DNA from 4 places in the Xenorhabdus sp. Sc-CR9 genome. Region 4 is predicted to be linked to each of the others. Evidence: predicted binding sites of a transcription regulator. Region 4 holds the regulator's gene; each other region holds the start of a gene.
The links. The regulator PurR, encoded in region 4, represses purine synthesis genes. The targets are predictions, from matches to a motif close to CANGCAAACGTTTGCNTG.

Region 1: AACQ81_RS17910 (NCS2 family permease) is a predicted target of PurR. The motif match lies at 2,174-2,191, and genes of this name have one in related genera.
Region 2: purM (phosphoribosylformylglycinamidine cyclo-ligase) is a predicted target of PurR. The motif match lies at 2,608-2,625, and genes of this name have one in related genera.
Region 3: cvpA (colicin V production protein) is a predicted target of PurR. The motif match lies at 2,100-2,117, and genes of this name have one in related genera.

What each region holds. Positions count from the first base shown of each region.
Region 1 covers NZ_CAWQTY010000222.1:72,506-76,667, forward strand. The annotation lists gene AACQ81_RS17895 (hypothetical protein) at 1-134, shown strand, start outside; gene AACQ81_RS17900 (hypothetical protein) at 195-884, shown strand; gene AACQ81_RS17905 (hypothetical protein) at 905-2,110, shown strand; gene AACQ81_RS17910 (NCS2 family permease) at 2,273-3,610, shown strand; gene AACQ81_RS17915 (ArnT family glycosyltransferase) at 3,670-4,162, opposite strand, start outside.
Region 2 covers NZ_CAWQTY010000109.1:58,200-62,361, reverse strand. The annotation lists gene speG (spermidine N1-acetyltransferase) at 1-337, opposite strand, end outside; gene purN (phosphoribosylglycinamide formyltransferase) at 765-1,403, opposite strand; gene purM (phosphoribosylformylglycinamidine cyclo-ligase) at 1,501-2,544, opposite strand; gene upp (uracil phosphoribosyltransferase) at 2,771-3,397, shown strand; gene uraA (uracil permease) at 3,527-4,162, shown strand, end outside.
Region 3 covers NZ_CAWQTY010000204.1:6,046-10,207, reverse strand. The annotation lists gene purF (amidophosphoribosyltransferase) at 7-1,524, opposite strand; gene cvpA (colicin V production protein) at 1,558-2,046, opposite strand; gene dedD (cell division protein DedD) at 2,197-2,895, opposite strand; gene folC (bifunctional tetrahydrofolate synthase/dihydrofolate synthase) at 2,885-4,162, opposite strand, start outside.
Region 4 covers NZ_CAWQTY010000119.1:46,427-50,588, reverse strand. The annotation lists gene AACQ81_RS06075 (Grx4 family monothiol glutaredoxin) at 1-344, opposite strand, end outside; gene sodB (superoxide dismutase [Fe]) at 706-1,284, shown strand; gene purR (HTH-type transcriptional repressor PurR) at 1,846-2,871, shown strand; gene punR (DNA-binding transcriptional activator PunR) at 2,875-3,783, opposite strand; gene punC (purine nucleoside transporter PunC) at 3,906-4,162, shown strand, end outside.

The sequences.
Region 1 (4,162 bases), on a different contig from region 4:
TTATAGCAGGTAGTGGATTTGTAGGAAGTGGTATGACAGGCTCAATCCGAAATCCAGATAATATATTAAAATCAGGAAATTATATTATTGGTACTATCTATTCTATTGCTTATGAAGAATCAATAATTTATTGAGCTTAACCTTATGGTTAATCGGGTTTGTTGTATAAATATTTTGGGCGTTTAGAAAATTATATGAAAATAAAAGAATTTATTTTTGATGCAGGTTTAAGAGAACTCTTTTATAAAGGGAAAGAGTTAGAAAATATGATAAGAAATAATGATCCAGCATTAGAAAATATTATACTGGATGTTAGAGACTATAAGAAATACTTTTGTTCTTCGGGTCAGTATAAGATAAGGCTTTTGATATCTATTATTGCTATGGTTTATCTGTTTTTCTTCTCTGGTGTGGCAGCAGCCCTGCCTGTATTACTTATAAAAAATCCTAGTCATGAAATAATGGCTACTTTTTTCATGTTAACTTTAGTTATTGCTGCTTGTGTTTCATTTTTACATGTCGGATTTACTTTAAAAGGTTATTATTATGGTTCGGTTATACGTAATTATTTAAATTATATTGTATTTTTTTCTAGTTTGTTTATTATATTCTCTAATAAGACATCTAACGTTTCCTCTATTTATTTTATCTTTATAGCAGTATGTTGTTTTGTGATAAAAATAACATTGAACAGTCGTTATTATACTGATTTTATATTAGCTAACATGCGCTATAGAATAGCAATTATTATTGATAGAAAAGAGATGAATAAAATACAAGGGCTTAATAAAAAACAATTAAGAGAATATTCAAGAGCGTTGAAATTGGCAAAACGTAAAAAAATAAGGGATCAAAAAAGAGAAAATCAATCGGTGGAAAAATAGGGTCAAACAGGAATGCTAATATGAATATAATAGAAATATTAACTAACAACCAATTCAAGCATATTTTTAATCTGTATAAAAATATAGAGAAAAGAATAAAAAGTGATGATTGTTCACTTACCCAAGCGGATGATTTCATTAGACTTAAAGAAAAAGCATCTATAAATAGATCTTCAGAAGAGAGTATATTATTGGCTTTGTTTCCTATACTGACATTTGTTTCTTATATAATATTAGTGATTGTTCTTTATGATTTTTATTTTTCTTCTGATCAAGCAGGATTTATTCGCTCTGCCAATATGTTTATTATTTCGGTGGTTTCTTTGCTGGCACTTTATGCTTATAGAGGTAATATCTCCGCTTTAAAAACCCTCAACGCTATGAATACATTGAGTATTGTATTTGCCTTGAGCATTCTTTTGCTTGATTACTTTGTCTATTATATGCACCACGAATGGTATTTATTGATTATCGTTTTTTTTAATTTCTTCTCGAATCGGGTGATCATTAACAGTGCTGCTTTTTCTCAAGCCATGACAGAAATATTGTGGTTTAAAACAACGAACCATCTGCTGAGAAAAAGCGTAGATAAAATAACTGAAGATGATACCGATGAAAGTCATATTAATTCCCCTAATGCCAATGTGTTCAAGAGGTTTTGGCGATATTGTATACTCAATATAAATCTCAATAAGACGTTAAAGGAAAGTAGTGAACTTAATCAGAGAGTGGAAAGTAATGATCCTGCTTTACTGTCAGAAAGAAGATTAAATAAATATCAACATCTGTTGGAATTTAGTGTTCCGAAAAAAGCGGTGTTGATGACATCATTGGTGACGATTTTATTGTTAAAAGTGTATGTGATGGCGACATTTATGTTGTTTTCTTATTTTGATAACAGGGAAGATCTGCCCATCTTATTTTCTGCCGTCGCAGTTGCCATTGTTTTTGCTCCTTTACCCATCTTGCTGACATATCGGGGAGTAACATCAGGATTTAAGATGCTAGCTTTAGCCCGTTATCTTTTTATCGTTATTTTTGCTCTATTGGTGGGATTAAAATTTGTTGCTGGTGTGTTGAATTACAGCAATATCTCTTTGGGCATTATTGCTTTCGATTTCCTACTGATATTCTTTATCTTAAATACGGAATATTACAGCCGCTACCTCAGAGAATTACACTCTTTCTTAGCTTGGCATAAGATAATCAGACAGAATAACGAATAAAATATCGCCATAGAATGAATTTCCTAAAGAATCATGGTGTTATTTAACTCATTGATTGTCATCAACGCAAACGTTTTCTTTTTTTACATTTTCAGAGTAACGATTTGTATGGGTTTCCTGTAGGATAAATCGAAAAATTCTTTTTTTGGGAAACAACATTACATGAGCACAATAACTTCTGGTTCTGCAAACCGTCAGGGCTTGCTTCAGCGCATGTTTAAATTAGAGGAACATGGAACGACAGTTCGTACCGAAATAATTGCGGGGCTGACAACTTTTCTGACCATGGTTTATATTGTCTTTGTTAACCCGCAGATATTGGCGGTGGCAGGAATGGATATTAAGGCTGTGTTTGTCACTACCTGCTTAATTGCTGCGGCAGGCAGTATCATGATGGGATTAATGGCAAACTTGCCTGTAGCCGTTGCTCCTGCGATGGGACTGAATGCGTTTTTCGCTTTTGTCGTCGTTGGTGCAATGGGTATTTCATGGCAAGTCGCGATGGGAGCTATTTTTTGGGGGGCAGTGGGATTATTGATCTTAACTGTCTTTAAAATCCGCTATTGGATGATAGCCAATATTCCATTAAGCCTGCGGGTGGGAATTACCAGCGGTATCGGCCTGTTTATTGCCATGATGGGGCTGAAAAATGCCGGTATTATCGTGCCAAATCCCGACACGATCGTCTCAATTGGCAATTTTGCTTCCCATAATGTTCTGTTGGGCATATTGGGCTTTTTTATCATTGCCATTTTAGCGGCACGCAATTTTCATGCGGCAGTGTTGATCTCCATCATCGTGACGACCGCTATCGGCTTCATGATGGGATATGTGGAGTATCACGGTATTTTTGATCTGCCGCCCAGTGTGATGAGTGTGGTGGGTAACGTTGATGTGAAAGGTGCGCTGGATATCACTTTGGCAGGCGTTATCTTCTCATTCATGCTGGTGAACTTGTTTGACTCTTCCGGCACCTTGATTGGTGTGACAGATAAAGCAGGGCTTGCTGACAGCAATGGTAAATTTCCGCGCATGAAACAAGCATTATATGTGGATAGTATCAGCTCGGTAGCAGGCTCTTACGTCGGGACTTCTTCCGTTACTGCCTATGTTGAAAGCTCTTCCGGTGTTTCTGTAGGCGGTCGTACTGGATTGATGGCGATTGTGGTGGGTATCTTGTTCCTGTTGGTGATATTTATCTCTCCGCTGGCGAGTATGGTTCCTGCTTACGCCACAGCAGGAGCGCTGGTTTATGTCGGTGTTTTGATGACATCCAGCCTGACACGGGTGAAATGGGACGATCTGACTGAATCTGTTCCCGCATTTATTACCGCAGTCATGATGCCATTTAGTTTTTCCATCACAGAAGGGATTGCACTGGGTTTTATCGCCTACTGCGCTATGAAACTGGGAACCGGAAAATGGCGTGAAATCGGTTCCTGTGTGATCGTGGTGACATTGTTGTTTGTATTGAAAATGGTGTTTGTGGATGCCCGCTGAGCACCCTTAAAATGGTGATAAAAGCCTGACAGTATATTTCCATGTCAGGCTTTTTTTGGTTAATGTGACTGAATATTTTCAGGTGCCACAAAACTAATACAAACTGGTTCTACTTCAGAGTTTGGCTGGGGCTGAAAAGAAAACTCTTCCTTATGACTGATTATTAATGCCGGCCATTCCTTGAGTGTATGCCCGAAATTTTCCTCCGCGCAGGTTTTCCCCCGCTCTCCCACCAGTAATGCGCCATGTTCCACAATATTTTTTTCTTTGATATGGCGATTGTAGATATTCGGTGGCGGGCCACCATTTAATTTCCAGAGTTGTATTGTTTCCGGGCGATAGTGGCTGTAGAACGTCATCCATTCATGTAAATATTCCCCACCCACGTAATACAAAGGTGTTGAATGCTGTTCACTCCAGCGCTGATCAAGCTGACGGGTAAAGTCTTTTATCCCGACAAATTTCTGACCGGCTCCACGGATATTTGCCACCATTACGCTGGAATAGCCAATCAACACCAATATGCCGAACACGGTCAGTCCCCGTAATGTG
Region 2 (4,162 bases), on a different contig from region 4:
ATTCCATCGCCAGTTTAACGGCTACTGTAGCATAGCCTTGTCCTTGATAGGCCGGAGCTATGATAATTTGAAACTCTGCCCGGCGATGGACATAATCAATTTCGACTATCTCTACTAACCCAACTTTGGAATTTACGCTTTCGATGATAAAGCGACGTTCACTTTGATCATGGATATGCTTGTCATAGAGATCGCATAATTCAACAAAAGCCTCATAAGGCTCTTCAAACCAATAACGCATGACACTGGCGTTATTATCAATTTGGTGAACAAAACGGAGGTCTTCCCGTTCAAGAGGGCGTAAGTTAACAGATGGACTTTCTGAACCATTGGACATTGGGTACCTCAGCTTCAATATTTTTAAGTGATGGTATCAATATATACCCTTGGTATTTCAAACGACTGTTTTGTTGGCTACGTTTACTCATTCCAGCCAGCCTGGTCTAGTTAGCTATGCTTCTGGGGATGTGTTCCCAAAACATAAAAACTGCATCTCGAAATCCATAGGGTATAAATAATTATTGCTAGATTTATATTTTTAGATAGCTAATCAGATTATTTGATCACAGAAAATAAAGTAATCCGAGATGACAACTTACAGCAAGGTATAATCCTAATACAATGTTACCTTAACACAATATATTAATTAAATTTCTTATCAAGATACGTTAACACAGGAGGTTAATCCGGTTTTTATGCCTGACAGATTTCAAGTTGCAGCCAGTAAAACCGCAACTTAAAAGAGGAAAGAAGTTAGCTCTGGATTATTCTGATGCGTAACCTTGCGGCGGTAGAACATATCCATCCATTACGACTGTATTTCCTTTCAGCGTCAAACGCTCATCCAGAAACCAGCGAATAACCAAAGGATAGAAATTATGTTCTTGGATTTGGACTCGCTCGACAATATCTTCCTCTATGTCATCCTCAAAAATAGGCACTTTGGCTTGTAAAATAATAGGGCCACCATCTAACTCTTCAGTAACAAAATGAATGGAAGTACCATGTTCCCTATCACCATTTTCGATGGCTTTTTGATGGGTGTGCAGGCCGGGATACTTTGGTAACAGGGATGGATGGATATTAAGCAAGCGACCATGATAGTGCTGTACGAAATCAGGGGATAGAATTCTCATATAACCCGCCAGAACCACTAAATCTGGTTGATATTGATCAATAGCCTTGAGTAAGGCGAGATCATGGCTTGTACGATCTATGTATGCTTTAGGATTGAGAAAGTTGGTGGGAATATTTGCCTGTTCAGCACGTTGCAGCCCATAAGCATCCGCATTATTACTGAAAACTGCTGCAATATGCCCATTAATCCGGTTTTGCTGACAAGCATCAATGATAGATTGCAGATTGCTACCATTGCCAGATATTAGAACGACAATTTTTTTCATGGATTATCTTCGTTGAAGGAATTCATTTACCGACATACCCTTCATGTTTCAAGTTGCAGTTGGTAAAACTGCAACTTGAATTTATCGGGCATAAAACTTATTCATTGATAACGACAGGTTGCTCATCAGCGTTGAGTTCGGCAATTGTACCAATCTGCCATGCATTTTCTCCCGCTGCTTTCAAATATGAAATGGCCGATTCCGCTTGTGATTGAGGCAGAGCGATTATCATACCTACCCCACAGTTAAATGTGCGATACATTTCGTGAGTGCTAACATTGCCAGCTTGTTGCAACCATGTAAAGACTGCTGGCCACTCCCAGCTCGCAGAATTGATCCTTGCCTGCGTATTGTCTGGCAAAACGCGAGGAATATTTTCCCAGAAACCACCACCTGTGAGATGTACAATGGCATGCACTTCAACTTTTTCAATTAATTCCAGAATGGATTTGACATAAATTTGAGTAGGAACAAGCAGATGATCAGCGAGAGATTTTCCTTCAAGTTCGGTCGTTTCAGGGGTTGTCTGGCTTACTTCGAGAATTTTGCGGATCAGGGAATAACCATTGGAGTGTGGCCCACTGGATGCCAGCGCAATCAGTGCATCACCAGCTTGAACCTGACTGCCATCAATAATTTCTGATTTTTCAACGACACCGACACAAAAGCCAGCAACGTCATAATCTTCACCATGATACATACCCGGCATTTCCGCCGTTTCACCTCCGACCAGCGCACAACCTGCTTGTTTGCAGCCTTCCGCTATTCCCGTGATGACACTGGCGGCAGTATCAACATCCAGTTTGCCCGTGGCATAGTAATCAAGGAAGAAAAGTGGTTCAGCTCCTTGGACAATCAGATCATTGACACACATGGCAACCAAATCAATCCCGATGGTGTCATGGCGTTTCAGATCCATGGCCAGACGCAGTTTAGTGCCAACACCATCTGTACCGGAAACCAACACAGGTTCACGATATTTTTGAGGCAGGGCACATAACGCGCCGAAACCACCCAATCCCCCCATCACTTCAGGGCGGCGGGTCTGCTTTACGACACTTTTGATACGATTGACTAAGGTATTACCAGCATCAATATCGACACCAGCATCTTTATAGCTAAGAGAGGTTTTGTTGGTCACTGCATAGCTCCCAGGCGGTTGCACTTGAATGAATAAAACAGAACGGAAATAATTCTAACAGTCTAAGCAAACGTTTGCGATAGCTTTATATGGGTTTTCTGTAAGATAAAAATCGCAGAAAAATATTTATGATTGATAAAAATGAATAGATTGGTAGTGGCTAGATACTAAAAAGGAGGTATAATCCCGCGATTTTTTGTCTGCCGGCTTATATTAGGAGAAACTCATGAAGATCGTTGAGGTTAGACATCCACTGGTTAAACATAAACTTGGTCTGATGCGAGATCATGATATAAGCACCAAACGCTTTCGTGAACTGGCCTCAGAAGTGGGGAGTCTTCTGACATATGAAGCAACTGCTGATTTAGAAATTGAAAAAGTGACCATTGAAGGATGGTGTGGTCCGGTAGAAATAGACCAGATTAAAGGGAAGAAAATTACGGTAGTACCTATCCTGCGTGCCGGATTGGGCATGATGGACGGTGTACTGGAAAATATTCCAAGTGCACGGATTAGTGTCGTTGGTGTATATCGTGATGAAGAGACACTGGAACCTGTACCTTACTTCCAAAAATTGGTTTCTGATATTAGTGAACGTATGGCATTGATTGTCGATCCAATGTTGGCGACAGGCGGTTCCATGATTGCCACCATTGATCTTTTGAAGAAAGCAGAGTGTCCTGTGATTAAGGTGTTGGTTTTGGTTGCGGCTCCAGAAGGTATCGCTGCACTGGAAAAAGCACATCCAGATGTCGAATTGTATACTGCTTCGATTGATGAACGACTTAATGAGCATGGATATATTGTCCCTGGTTTGGGAGATGCAGGCGACAAACTATTTGGCACTAAATAATATTCTGAGCCGACTGAAAAGTCGGCTTTTTTTTGTTTCCAGTAAAATGATATATACCCAATAAATTTCAGATAGCAGCCAACAAAGATGAAGTCTGAAACATAAAAGGGAATTAAGAGGATTTTAATAATGACCCGCCGGACCATTGGAGTAGATGAAAGGCCATCTTTAGTGCAGACTATTCCATTAAGTTTACAACATCTATTCGCCATGTTTGGTGCAACTGTTTTGGTTCCCATTTTATTTAACGTTAATCCCGCCACGGTTTTATTATTCAACGGTATTGGAACCTTATTGTATCTGGTGATTTGCAAAGGGAAAATTCCCGCTTATTTGGGTTCTAGTTTTGCATTTATTTCTCCGGTGTTGTTGTTATTGCCTTTGGGATATGAATTAGCATTGGGTGGATTTATTGTCTGCGGTTTTCTGTTTTGTCTGGTTGCCCTGATTATCAAAGTCGCAGGAAGGGGATGGATTAACGTGATATTCCCACCTGCGGCGATGGGTGCCATTGTTGCAGTAATTGGTCTTGAGTTGGCTGGCGTTGCTGCCGATATGGCAGGTTTACGCCCCGCAGCAAATACAGCTGTTAATATGACCAATCTGACGATCTCCATGGTGACATTAGCTGTGACGATTTTGGGTTCGGTGGTATTCCGTGGTTTTATGGCGATTATCCCGATTCTGATTGGTGTGCTGGTCGGTTATGCATTGTCATTTTTTATGGGCATTGTTGATTTTACACCAGTACAAGAAGCCCCGTGG
Region 3 (4,162 bases), on a different contig from region 4:
ACGATATTATCCTTCATTATATATTTCCAGATCCTCAATTTCGTTCTGTCCGAGGACTTTAGTGGCATCATCTTTTCGCAATGTTTCCAGATAATCCAAGTAAATCTGGTCAATGTCTTTCGTTACATAGATACCATCAAATACAGAGCATTCGAATTTTTCGATATCCGGGTTTTCTTCCCGTACCGCTTGAATAAGATCTTGTAGGTCTTGATATATCAATGCATCAGCACCAATGAGCTGGCGAATTTCATCCACTTCCCGACCGTGAGCAATCAGTTCATTGGCATTCGGCATATCAATGCCATAGACATTAGGGAAACGAACTTCCGGAGCTGCCGAGGCAAAGTAAACTTTCTTGGCACCGGCTTCACGAGCCAGTTCTACAATCTGCTCTGAGGTTGTCCCGCGCACGATGGAATCATCTACCAACAAGATATTTTTACCACGGAATTCGGCACGATTGGCATTCAGCTTCCGACGAACGGATTTACGTCTCTCCTGCTGACCGGGCATGATAAAAGTGCGTCCTACGTAACGATTTTTGACAAATCCCTGACGGTAAGGTTTATCCAGAATATGAGCGATTTCCAGCGCAACGTCACACGATGTTTCCGGCACGGGGATAACAACGTCAATATGCAAGTCTTCCCATTCACGGGCAATTTTTTCACCCAGTTTCTTACCCATGCGCAACCGTGCGTTATATACCGAAACCTTGTCAATAAAGGAATCAGGACGGGCAAAGTAGACAAACTCGAAAATACAAGGCGTTAAGGAAGGATTTTCCGCACACTGGCGGGTAAATAACTGCCCATTCTCAGTGATATAAATTGCTTCACCTGAAGCTACGTCACGCAGAAATTCGAAGCCTAATGTATCTAATGCCACACTTTCCGATGCCACCATATATTCATTGCGACCATCTTTCAGTGTACGTTTCCCCAATACCAGAGGCCGGATGCCATGCGGATCACGAAAAGCGACCAATCCATGCCCGATAATCATGGCAACGCAAGCATATGCACCACGGATCTTTCTGTGCATTTCCGCTACTGCCGCGAAAATATCGTCAGGCCCTATCGGAAAATGCGGGAACTGACTTAATTCGTTAGCAAAGATATTCAACAGGATTTCAGAATCTGAGGTGGTATTGACATGACGGCGGGCATTTTCAAACAGCATTTTTTTCAATTCATGTGCGTTTGTCAGATTACCGTTATGTGCCAGCGTGATACCAAAAGGAGAGTTAACATAAAAAGGTTGCGCTTCTGATGCACTCGAACTGCCCGCTGTTGGATAACGGACATGACCGATCCCGATTGTTCCCTGTAAACGCAACATATGCCGTGTTTCAAACACATCTTTGACCAAACCATTGGCCTTGCGTAAACGGAATTCATTGTTACTATCAATAGTCGCAATGCCTGCCGCATCTTGCCCACGGTGCTGAAGCACCGTCAATGCATCATAAATCGACTGGTTGGCCGGTGTAAAACCGACGATACCGACAATACCGCACATGTAGTCTTTCCTCATCAGCCAAGCGGAGAGGCGTTATCTCTCCGGCAGGAAACTCGACGCGTTTTGCAGGTAGTCAAAAAACCACCTGATAATTTGACTGAACTGTGGGATTAGCTGTGATTGTTGCCAATCCTGACTATTAGGAAGTGGCGTGAAAGAATCTGCAACAAACAAAATGGCAGACACAATCAATACACCTCGCAATGCCCCAAAACAGATCCCAAGAACCCGATCAGTACCTGACAGGCCAGTTCGCTGTACAAGTGAACCAATTACATAGTTTACTACCGCGCCGACAATCAGCGTTGCAATAAACAAAATAGCAATCGCTACTCCATTACGCACCAGATCGTCTTCAAGGCGGGTGAAATATTCCGCCAAGTAAGTATAGAAGTGGCTTGCAACAAAGAAAGCACATCCCCAGGTTACTAAGGAAAGCGCTTCGCGAACAAAACCACGGATCAGGCTAACCAGTGCCGAAAAACCAATGATGGCAATAATTGTATAATCAATCCAGACCATATTTTAACCTAAAATAGGCTCCCGGCATTCAAGTCGGGCGCATTCTAACAGAAAACGAAAACGTTTGCGTAGTAGATTTATCAATCTATTAAAAATAATTTATTGTATCTTTACGGGAAGCTTTTCGCTCCCCGTGGCATTCCAATCCGATTATGGCTGGTAATTCTTTATTTGCCCCTGTAATCCCGTTAACTCCTTTAATTCGGACAAAATAGATTCAAGTTTCTGCCTTGACACATTGGGACCTACATAAATCCGTGTCAGCTGCCCCTGAACTGGAGAAGAAGGAATTGTGTATATCTGATGCCCCGAAAGACGTAGCCTTGCCACTATTTCGTTCACTTTGTCCGCATTTTTCAATGCGCCAAGCTGAACAACATAGGCCATTGCCAGCGGGGCCTTCTCTACTGGCTTCGGCTTAATTTCTGGTTTGTTTTCAGGACGCGGTTCAGGTTTAGGCTGTGGTTTGGTTTCTACTTTCTGCTGAACCGGTGGCTCAGCGTTCACCGTCCCTTTACGCTCTTGCGGGATAGCCACAGGAGGCGGTGTCATCGGCGCTGTCTCTGAAGATAAAGAGTCAGAAAGTATTTCTGCATCTAACTGTTGCTGCTGTTCTTGTATTTGCATTGCTTCCGCTGCGCCCTCCGGTGGTGTGGACGGCATATTCTGTGGCAGCGGTGGAATCGAATCAATATTCTCTTCGTCTCCGAGTTTCGGCACCAATGGGATAGAAGCAAACTGGTCTTCGTTATATTTCTTATCACCATCAAATATCATGGGCAATACAATCACGCCCAATGCTACCAGAACGACTGCTCCAACCAAGCGATTTTGAAATTTACTTGCCACGTCCCTTTTCCTCCTCCAGAGCCTCCATAACATGAGCAACGGTATGGAAAGAACCACAGACGACAATGACATCTTGCTCTGATGCATCTTCCATTGCCTGCTGCCATGCTTTCCCCACTTCTGCAAATGTCCGTGGGTGTGCAAGGTGCCCGGCTAATACCTCAGCTTCTGCCCCCCGCAATTCATACAGTGATGCGCAGTACCACTCGTCAATTTGTTGAGAAAGGCAAGCCAGTGTACCGGCAATATCTTTGTCTGACAGCATACCAACCACACCACGAATTTTACGGTTTGACGAACGGGGCAACTCTGCCAGTTTCTGTACTAAATACCCCGCGGCATGGGGATTATGTGCGACATCCAGAATAACCAGTGGATTTTCTCTGATAATTTGGAAACGTCCGGGTAACTGAGCGTTTTTCAATCCTGCGTGGATTGCTTTCTCATCAATGGCTCGGCTGACTTTATCGTCTTCCTGTAACAAGCAATGAATTACCCCCATTGCTGTCGAGGCATTTGCCAACGGTAAATTAGGTAAAGGTAGCTCATTGAATTGCTGATCATTGGTTAACCAGTTCCAGCTATTTATCTCCTGCGAGAATTGCCAGTCAACGCCACGACGAAAGAGCTTCGCGCCCAATTCATCAGCGACTTCAGCAATCGAATGTGGCATATCTGGCTCGCCCACTACCGCAAATCGTCCACGGCGGAAAATACCTGCTTTTTCACGACCTATGTGCTCACGATCAGCACCAAGCCAATCTGTATGATCCAGTGCAATGCTGGTGATTGCGGCAATATCTGCATCTACAATGTTGGTCGCATCCAGGCGCCCACCCAGACCAACCTCCAAAATCACGACATCGAGGTCCGCTTCCTTAAAAAGCTGTAAGGCCGCCAGCGTGCCATATTCAAAATAGGTCAGTGAAATATCACCACGCCGGGCTTCTATTTCCGCAAATACACGGCAGAAATCCTGCCCTGCCGGTTCCCTGCCCTGAATACGGACTCTTTCGGTATAGCGTACTAAATGCGGAGAGCTATATACGCCAACTTTAAGCCCTGCGGCCAGAAAAATGGATTCAAGGGTATGGCAAGTTGTCCCCTTGCCATTGGTACCTGACACCGTGATGACTTTTGGCGCTGGATTCAGCAAACCTAATTGTTTACCGAGCTTGCCCACGCGCTCAAGCCCCATATCAATGGCTTTGGTATGCAGGTTTTCCAGATAGGAAAGCCACGTCATCAATGGCGACGTGGCTTGAGG
Region 4 (4,162 bases):
ATCAGCGTTTGTAATTCACCACGCTGATACATCTCAACAAGAATGTCACAGCCGCCTACCAGCTCACCATCAATCCAAAGCTGAGGAAAAGTCGGCCAATGAGCATATTTAGGTAACTCGGCGCGAATATCCGGATTTTGCAGAATATCCACGTAAGCAAAACGCTCACCACAAGCAGATATAGCCTGAACTGCCTGAGCAGAGAAACCACAGCTTGGTAATTTAGGAGAACCTTTCATATACAACAAAATTGGGTTTTCGCTAATTTGGCGTTTGATTTTTTCAATAATTTCCTGAGTCGTTGTATCAGAAACTGTGTTAGTGTTCATATTAGTAGTCATCATTATTGCTTCCTTAAAACTGCAAGCGCTATTCTCAGTATCAGAAAAGATTGATTCAGAATACCACTTTCTGCTCTGATTTTTCTACCGCGAACTTTTTACGTTAAATTCTTGCCATGATATGAAACAAGTGAGCGTTCGATATTTTCCCCTCACTGGGTGTATTCAGCCCCTATAACAGCTCAATTATACACCAGATCGCTGCTAAGCAGCATCTTTTACTCTGTTCTTTAGCAGAAAAATTGTTAAGATAATTACCAAAATAGCAACATGATAATAAGCTTAAATTTGCTCTGGCCATGATTAGTGTCTTTTAAGTCATGGTTTGTTGAGCCAAAAACCCGATATTAAAAAGGAGCATGCAATGTCTTTTGAATTACCAGCATTACCTTATGCCAAAAATGCCCTGGAACCGCACATTTCCGCAGAAACCCTAGAATACCATTATGGTAAACACCACAACGCTTACGTTGTAAACCTGAATAACTTGGTTAAAGATACCGAATTTTCTGGGAAATCTCTGGAAGAAATCATCAAAACATCTGAAGGTGGTATCTTCAATAATGCAGCGCAAGTCTGGAACCATACTTTCTACTGGCATAGCCTGTCACCAAATGGTGGTGGCGAACCAACTGGAAAAATAGCAGATACCATTAATCATGCCTTCGGTTCTTTTGCTGAATTTAAACAGCAGTTTACTGATGCTGCCCTGAAAAACTTTGGTTCAGGTTGGACATGGTTAGTTAAGAAAACTGACGGAAGCCTGGCTATCGTTAACACTTCTAATGCAGCCACTCCACTGACCGGCGAAGATAAACCAGTTCTGACTGTTGATGTTTGGGAACACGCGTATTACACCGATTACCGTAATGCACGCCCTCAATATTTGGAACATTTCTGGTCTTTGGTCAACTGGAAATTTGTTGAGGAAAACTTGGCTTAATAAGCTCAATTTTCATACCAAATTATAATAACAAGGGCGGGCTTTCTTCCATTCACTGAATAATGAATACCGGAAAACCGGCCCTTCAAGCAAGAGGTGTTACACGTCAATTCTTTTTCTTGATCCTGATTAGATAATACAAAGGCTTCCCCAAAAAACAATCATGATTAATGCACTGCCGGCAACCATTAATCCCAACTTCAGATCTGTACCCATAGAACTTCCTCAATGTACAAAGTAAAACTACCCAACACCATAAATTTTGTATAATCAGTTACCGTATTATCTGAAAAAACATACAACAATCTTGAATCTATACTCTTTATAGCATTGATTATTACTTTCACTTTTGAGTTAGATCAGACAAAATTCAAGGTTCATCGCTAAATTATTGCCAGCCATCACTCTATATATAAATATGTTGGCAAACGCTTAACAAATATCCATATCCAATAGATTTCAAGTTGAAGCATATCGGTAAATAGATGCTATCAACCAAAGCAGCAGCTTGAAAGATAAGGTATATAAATTTAGACCATAAGGTCAGGAGTCCTTTTTATCATGGCAACGATTAAAGATGTGGCCAAACGCGCTGGTGTTTCGACCACTACCGTATCCCATGTTATCAATAAAACCCGTTTCGTCGCCGAAGATACAAAGGCTACCGTTTGGGCTGCTATTAAAGAACTAAATTATTCCCCCAGCGCCGTTGCCCGTAGCTTGAAAGTTAACCACACAAAATCTATCGGATTGTTGGCAACGTCGAGTGAAGCTCCATATTTTGCTGAAATCATAGAATCTGTTGAAAATAGTTGCTATAGAAAAGGCTATACCCTGATTTTATGCAACTCTCATAACAATATTGATAAGCAGAAAGCTTACCTCGCCATGTTGGCACAAAAACGTGTAGATGGCCTGCTGGTAATGTGCTCCGAATACCCTGAGCAGCTTTTGGGCATGCTAGAAGATTACCGTAATATTCCCATGGTCGTCATGGATTGGGGCGAATCTCGGGGAGATTTTACCGATGCAATCATTGATAACGCTTTTCATGGTGGTTACTTGGCAGGCCGTTATTTGATTGAACGTGGTCACAGGGATATTGCGTCTATTCCCGGCTCTCTGGCAAGAAATACTGGCGGCGGACGTCACCAAGGATTTCTCAAGGCACTCAAAGAAGCCAATGTCGCTATTCGGGATGAGTGGATTGTGCAAGGCGACTTTGAGCCTGAATCCGGCTATCAGGCCATGTGTAAGATTCTGAATCAAAAACATCGCCCAACGGCTGTTTTTTGCGGTGGGGATGTTATGGCAATGGGGGCAATCTGTGCCGCTGATGAGCTGGGGCTACGCGTTCCACAAGATATTTCTATCATCGGTTATGACAATATCCGTAATGCCCGTTATTTTACTCCCGCATTGACCACGATTCACCAACCTAAAGAACGTCTGGGACAAATGGCCTTTTCAACGTTATTGGATAGGATAGTCAACAAGCGTGAAGAGGCACAAACGATTGAAGTCCATCCACGCCTCGTTGAAAGACGTTCTGTCGCGGATGGACCTTTCATCGACTATCGTCGTTGATAGTTAGTTTTCTTGCAACCATTCAGCATTAAGTGTTTCACTATCGCCAAGATAATCAAACAACCAACTTAATGCTGGTGAATGGCTTTTTTGCGACCATGCTAAGCAGCATGGACTATCAGGTAATGGTTGTTCGAGTTCGAGCGCTATCAGTTTTTTCTTGCGGATCAACGGTAATGCATGATGCTTGGGCACCATTCCCATACATAGTCCATCCATCAGGCAATTTAGTCCAACATTCCAATCTGGAACCACCAACCGTCGCTGATTATCTAAAGCCCACGTATCACGTTTGGGTAAGCTACGTGAAGTATCTTCTAAACATAGGCTAGGATAAGGTCGCATTTGGTCATCATTTAATTTTCCTGATATACCTGACAACTCATGCTCAGGGCTGGCTACGCATACCCAAGGCATGAATCCCATATCCTTAAAACTATACCGTTCACCAACAGGAGACGCCCGTGTCGCGCCAATAGCGACATCCACCCGCTCATCGACTAGTGCATCCCATACACCATTAAAGACTTCAGGGTAGATGAATAGCTCAATATCAGGAAAATGTCGGTAAAAATCCAAAATTAATTGGTGAGTTCTCTCAGGTTTTACAACTTGATCAACGGCGATACTTAACTGTCCCCGCCAACCATTAGCCACTTGTTGGCACTGATGTCGGGTGTGATTCATTTTTTTGATAACAGAGCGGGCTTCCTTGACAAAAATAGCGCCTGCTTCAGTCAAATCAACATCACGGTGACGGCGCTCAAATAAAGACACAGCCAACCATTCTTCAAGTTGTTTTACTGTATAGCTTATAGCAGAAGGTACTCGATGAAGCTCAGATGCAGCCGCACTGAAACTTCCTGTTCTGGCAACAGTATCAACAACTTCCAGAGAGTATTCAGACCACATATATCTTCCTTTCAATTTTTTTCACAGCATGGTGCAAATATTACCGTTTCACAAGTAAAAATCATGCCATATAGAATAAGTCGGGTATTCTCTTATCAACTACAAATCAAATTATTAACACCATGGAAACAAATAAAAATTCAATTCTATTCATGTTCTATCTCTCCGGGCTGAGTATGCTCGGTTACTTGGCTATCGACATGTATCTGCCTGCTTTTGACACAATGAAAGCAGAACTAGGTACTTCAGCAAATTCTATCAGTGCGAGTCTCAGTATTTTTCTCGCTGGCTTTGCCTTTGCCCAGCTGTTATGGGGGCAATTGTCTGACCGTTTAGGAAGAAAGCCTGTTCTTATTATCGGATTATCTCTATTTTCCAT